Regions from separate parts of the Fundicoccus sp. Sow4_D5 genome, predicted to be linked through region 2. Evidence: predicted binding sites of a transcription regulator. Region 2 holds the regulator's gene; each other region holds the start of a gene.
What was found. The regulator Rex, encoded in region 2, represses fermentation and respiration genes when NADH is low (regulators of the CRP and FNR family bind a similar motif). The targets are predictions, from matches to a motif close to TTGTGAANTANTTCACAA.

Region 1 (2,209 bases), on a different contig from region 2:
TTTTTTCAATAGCTTCTGGATTCTTGACGCCAATTTTTGGAAACAAATCGCCTAGCGACAAGTTCAATCGATTGCAAAGCTTCATCAGAATTTTCAGATTAGGTACCTGGCCATTATTCTCAAAGCGACTCAAGGTGGCCTGCGTACAAATGCCTTCACAAAGCTCACTTTGGGCCAAACCCAGTTGCTTTCGCGCCTCTATAAAACGGTCAATATTCACCTTGCTCCCTCTCCCCCTGTCTTTCTCCTAGGTATCACGTCACCATTTGTGTTTGTTTTCACATTAGTTTATATTTAGAGTATACACTCGATATATAAAGCTGTCAAGACACTTATATAATTTATTATATATTATTTTATATAAAATTCCGGCCAAAATATTGCTGATAATCATTCGGTGTTTATTGCATGCTAGGCTGCTGATTAATATTATGAAAAATACTGGCTAAGTCACTTAAAATATCATGGTGGCTGGTGATCTACGATATCAGCTTTTAATGACAAGTCGTCTTAGCAATATCCCTTCCAAATTTCAAATCAGCACCTACTTGTCAACAGACAAAGCTAGCAGCCACTGGATTCCAGCCGATCAAATAAAATATTAGTCTTATTTAATTGCCGTGAACGACTAAAGAATGACTGCGCCGGTCTTAGTTGTTCAATAGTAGCAATCACCCTCTTTGCCGCGCCTAAGCTAGTCTCTCGCTCCGTCATCCCTACTTTTCCCCACTTCCTTCAATTAATATCTCCATAAGTTTTACTAATCGGTGTCAGCTTGTAATTTTCTAAATGGTATCTTACAATTAAATTGTGAAGTAATTAACAAACTAAATTTTGGAGGAGAAAGAATGATGATGAAACTAACTGAGTTATTGGGCATCGAGTATCCGATTTTCTGTGGAGCGATGGGTGGCGTGTCGCGGCCTGAATTAGTGGGGGCAGTTTCTGAAGCTGGCGGAATGGGTATCCTAGCAACGGCTGGTTCAAAACCTGAGCAAGTACGTGCGGATATCCGTCAAATCAGAGAATTAACCGACAAACCATTTGGCGCTAACGTAGCAATTATGACCGGGAATGCAGATGCCTTGATCGATGTGATGTTAGAAGAAGGAATTAAATTCTTTACCACTGGGGCAGGCGACCCCCTACCATATTTCGACAAAATTCATGCAGCTAGAGCCAAGGTTTTCCCAGTCGTACCTTCAGCGCGAGTCGCTAAAAAAATGGAAGATAACGGAGCTGACGGTGTTGTCGTAGAAGGGATGGAAGCTGGCGGGCATATTGGAACGGCAACAACCATGACCTTAACGCGTCAAGCAGCGGCAATTGTCACCACAATTCCGGTCATTGCAGCTGGTGGAATTGCGGATGGTCATGGGATTGTCGCAGCCTATGCGCTTGGAGCGGCTGGCGTTCAAGTTGGGACGGCTTTTGTGGCTTCAATTGAAGCACCCATTCATGATAATTACAAACAAGCTTTAGTCGATGCCAACGATACCGCAACGGTCGTTTCTGGTAGCAAAACGCGTGGTCCGATGCGGATGACGAAAAATGCAGCCACCGTTAAACATGTCGAATTGGATGAGGATCCAAGCGTTGATTTAGATGCACTGGAAGCATACACAATTCCATCTTTAGTGAGAGCAGCTCGTGACGGCGATACAACCAATGAAATTGTGACTTTCGGCCAGATTGCTGGACTAATCACAGAAGTCCGACCAGTCAAAGAAATTATCGAAACGATGTTTGCTGAAGCGAATGACGTGATCGAATCGCTTGCCGCTTTTAGAAGATAAGCAATTATTTTCACGAAGTTTGAGGCTAAAGACAAACCAGAGCAACTTATCATGCTAACTTTATATAGCAATAAACACTCAAAAGTATTCAGTTTTTAGCCTGACTAAGAAACTAATGACAATAAAAAAGCCGCGACACTCAAACGAGTGCTGCGGTTTTTCTAATTAAATCTCTAACATTAAGGGCTGATTATTCGAACTATTCGGTTTAGTCGGATTTCTTAGATTATTCTGATTATTCGAACTATTCAGTCGTCTCCGGCGATTGAAGTGATTGAGCTGTTAGTTTCGCTTGAATCACTTGGCTAACCTGGTCGACTTGCATGAGCAGGCCGTCGTTCGACGCTTCTTCTACTTTTACGTTCTCTATCGGCGGATACTGTGCCACTTTTACTTGGTTACGTCCATTATTC
Region 2 (2,209 bases):
AGAGTCGGCAGGATAACAGGTGGATAGTGCCGACCTTACAAAAGAGTCGGCAGGATAACAGGTGGCTAGTGCCGACCTTACAATAGACTCGGCAGGATTACGCGTGGCTAGTGCCGCCCTTACATAAGAGTCGGCAGGATAACAGGTGTCTAGTGCCGACCTTACATAAGAGTCGGCAGGATTACGCGTGGATAGTGCCGACCTTACATAAGAGTCGGCAGGATTACGCGTGGCTAGTGCCGACCTTACAATAGAGTCGGCAGGATTACGCGTGTCTAGTGCCGACCTTACAAAAGAGTCGGCAGGATTACGCGTGGCTAGTGCCGACCTTACATAAGAGTCGGCAGGATTACGCGTGGATAGTGCCGACCTTACATAAGAGTCGGCAGGATTACGCGTGGATAGTGCCGACCTTACAATAGAGTCGGCAGGATAACAGGTGGCTAGTGCCGACCTTACAATAGAGTCGGCAGGATAACAGGTGGATAGTGCCGACCTTACAATAGAGTCGGCAGGATTACGCGTGGCTAGTGCCGACCTTACAAAAGACTCGGCAGGATAACAGGTGGCTAGTGCCGACCTTACAATAGAGTCGGCAGGATAACAGGTGGATAGTGCCGACCTTACAATAGACTCGGCAGGATTACGCGTGGATAGTGCCGATCTTACAAAAGAGTCGGCAGGATAACAGGTGGCTAGTGCCGACTGCGCGGTAACTATTCTTCAAAGGTCTTGACATGTCAGCACCCAAACCTGTTCCTTATTTTCCACTCCCACTCACCCAAAAGGTGCGAGAGTTCGTCGGTCGCTTAGCCCCCTATTGTCACTAATGTAACTCCCGCCCCAATGACCCAACCCTTTTCAATCTACACAAAAACAGGCCGCTCGTTTTACCGAGGAGCCTGTTTCATTATCTTACTACTATGCTTATTTTCCCTAATTAAGTAAATTCTGACTCTAGGTCGTCGCTTTCGTCCAAGTTGCTGTCGATGAAGTAGATTAATGTTTGTAATTCATTCGTTAAGTCGACGTTTTGGACGCGGACGTGTTTGGGTACGTCGTAGCGCAGTGGCGTAAAGTTTAGAATCCCTTTGATGCCTGAGTCGATCAGACGGTCGACGATGTCGTTAGCCGATGCTTGTGGCACGGTCAAGATGACAATTTCAATCGCTTGTTGTTGGATTTGCTCCTCCAATTCGTCCATGTGGTAAACTGGCACGCCCGAGCGAATCGTTCCCACGATATCCGGGTTAATATCAAATCCTGCGCCGATACGCACGTTGTTGTTTTTACGGAAGTTGTAATTCAGTAGCGCATTTCCTAAATGCCCGACCCCAACCAAGGCAACCGACGTTAAACGGTCCTGGTTCAGCGTTTTGCTGAAAAAGTCCAATAGGTAATCCACATCGTAGCCGTAGCCACGTTTTCCTAGCGCCCCAAAGTATGAGAAGTCACGACGGATCGTCGCGCTATCGACTTTAACAGCATCACTTAATTCAGTTGATGAGATTCTTTTTTTTCCTGCATTGTGCAGAAATCTTAAATAGCGGTGATAAATCGGCAGACGTTTCGCTGTCGCTCTGGGTATATCTTTATGCATGATTTATTCCTTCTTTCACAAGTTAACTAGACTAACAAATTTTTTAATCATTTCAAGTAGATTATAGCATTTTTTCACAATCCTTGCTATTAGTTTAACTTGATGAGGGTTATTTGTCTAGCCTTGAAAGCGGATTAATTTTACTTCACTTCACAAAATATGACATTAAGCCATCTTGCAAATTTTAAGTGCTGCGTCAAGGTGTCTTGATAGTTTGCTCAATAATGTACTCATTGATAAGTAAAAGTTATAGCCTTAATTAAAGTGTTTATCGAATGCTGGCACTTACATTCACACATTCACATACTGAAGCCACATGTGATGAGCAAGTGGCTTCAGTATGTTGTTTTTTTTATTTATTTTTTATTAGTGGCGTTCTAGTCTACAAAAGGAATGCGCTTGTCTTGCAAGTCACTCCACGTTGTCAATGGCTCCACTTCATGATCTAAGTGATACACAATATTTTGACCTGATTCATCGTACTGTAACACCGCATAGTAAGGATCATGGTAGAAGAAAAACTTCCAATTGTTCTTGAAAGCTTCCGGTAAGAAGGCTTGCTTGGCCGCTACAGAGTCCATTGGATAATCATCGACAGCACCTACCCAT
Region 3 (2,209 bases), on a different contig from region 2:
AGGCGGCGTGCAAACCCAATCGGCTACGCAAACACAAGATGAGTCTGATAATATTGTGTTAATCACTCGTAACGGACGTATTAAGCAAACGAGTTTGTCTTTATTCACGACTTACAGAAGTTACAAGTCGAGAACAGCAGTAGCAATGACAATGAAGGATGCTGATGATGAATTACTTGCAGCAATTAGGGCCAAACAGGGCAGTGAATACCAAGTGGTTCTGCTGACGGCTAAAAGTTATAGTTTACGTTATGACTTAGAAGAAGTGTCGCAAACTGGTCTGAAAACTCAAGGAGTCATCTCCATTAACTTGAAAGATGATGACAATGTCGCAGCAGGAATGTTGTTTGACCAATCAATGAATCGTCCACAAGCTTTAGTTTTAACACAAAGAGGACATTTAAAACGCTTTGATATTGATATTATTAATCAAGCGGGGCGTGGTAGTCGTGGAATCTTATTACTGAAAGAATTAAAAACGAATCCACATAGGATTTTAACAAGTATTCCGTTGTCGCATGGCAGTATTCCAGTCGTTCTTTACGGCGATACAGGTTATGTCTATGAATTTAATACAACGGACATCCCGTTAACTGAAAGGCTGGCGAATGGTTCGGCTATTTCTGAGATAGATCAATTAGGAAAAGTCCTAACGATGCATCCAGCACGTCTAAAAATGTTAGACGACAACTAAAAACAGATTGAGAACTGTGCCACAAACTATCTTGTTATAGTTTTATTGGTACAGTTTTTTTCTGTCTTAAAACAGATTGGAATAATTTAGCAAAAATGAGATTACTATAATAAAGCCTTTGTAAGCGTGTATAAGAAATTGATTAAAATGCAGAAAAATACAAAATTATGTAAAAAGCCTATTGCTTTGTTTGTGAATCATGATACAATAAGGGTGAAATGTTGAACAAGTCGTTTGTCATATTTTAATCGGAAAGTATAACAAGGAGGATTTATTATGAAACAGTGGCAAGGGTTTAAAGGAAAAAAATGGCAAGAACAAGTAGACGTGCGTGAGTTTATTCAAGCTAACTTTAAAGAATATACAGCGGGGGATGAATTTTTAGCAGGACCTACAGAAGCAACCGTAGAACTATGGGACGAAGTCATGGAATTAACTAAACAAGAACGCGACAACGGTGGCGTACTTGATATGGATAATAAGATTGTTTCGACAATTACTTCTCATGAAGCAGGTTACATCGATAAGGAGTTAGAAAAGATTGTTGGTTTCCAAACAGATAAACCATTAAAGCGTAGCTTCCAGCCATTCGGTGGGATTCGAGTGTCAGAAAACTCATTGGAAGCCTATGGTTACGAAGTTGATCCAGAAAACCATAAAATTTTTACTGAATATCGTAAAACACATAATCAAGGTGTCTTCGATGCTTATACACCAGACATGCGTTCTGCACGTAAATCGGGTGTCATTACTGGACTACCAGATGCTTATGGACGTGGACGTATTATCGGTGACTACCGCCGTGTTGCTTTATATGGGGTAGATTTCTTGATGGCTGAAAAACAAAAAGATTTCGACAATATTGGCTATGGTACGATGTCAGATGACATCATTCAATTGCGTGAAGAAGTTAGCGAACAATATCGTGCTCTGAAAGATCTTAAAAAACTAGGTCAAATCTATGGCTTTGATATTTCAGTCCCTGCCGAAAGTGCTCAAGAAGCTTTCCAATGGACGTATTTAGCATATTTAGCTGCCATTAAACAACAAAACGGTGCCGCAATGTCACTTGGCCGTGTCTCTACATTCTTAGATATCTATGTAGAACGTGATTTAGCCAACGGTACATTAACAGAAGTTGAAGCACAAGAATTAGTCGATCATTTCGTTATGAAATTACGCTTAGTTAAATTTGCCCGTACGCCAGACTATAATGACTTATTCTCAGGTGATCCAACTTGGGTAACTGAATCTATTGGGGGGATGGGTAATGACGGACGTTCATTAGTCACTAAAAGTTCATTCCGTTTCTTACACACACTTTCAAACTTAGGTCCAGCACCTGAACCAAACTTAACAATTCTATGGTCAACACGCTTACCAGAACCTTTCAAAAGATTTGCTGCTAAGATGTCAATCGTATCATCTGCTATCCAATATGAGAACGACGATATTATGCGTCCAACATATGGTGATGACTATGGGATCGCTTGTTGTGTGTCTGCAATGGAAATT

Region 1: ACTQ45_RS07275 (NAD(P)H-dependent flavin oxidoreductase) is a predicted target of Rex. The motif match lies at 809-826, and genes of this name have one in related genera.
Region 3: pflB (formate C-acetyltransferase) is a predicted target of Rex. The motif match lies at 885-902, and genes of this name have one in related genera.

Annotation. Positions count from the first base shown of each region.
Region 1 is NZ_JBQKLF010000005.1:17,327-19,535, reverse strand. It holds gene ACTQ45_RS07280 (helix-turn-helix domain-containing protein) at 1-220, opposite strand, end outside; gene ACTQ45_RS07275 (NAD(P)H-dependent flavin oxidoreductase) at 852-1,796, shown strand; gene ACTQ45_RS07270 (GGDEF domain-containing protein) at 2,041-2,209, opposite strand, start outside.
Region 2 is NZ_JBQKLF010000011.1:28,386-30,594, reverse strand. It holds gene ACTQ45_RS11405 (redox-sensing transcriptional repressor Rex) at 941-1,600, opposite strand; gene ACTQ45_RS11400 (MBL fold metallo-hydrolase) at 1,978-2,209, opposite strand, start outside.
Region 3 is NZ_JBQKLF010000001.1:575,053-577,261, forward strand. It holds gene parC (DNA topoisomerase IV subunit A) at 1-694, shown strand, start outside; gene pflB (formate C-acetyltransferase) at 971-2,209, shown strand, end outside.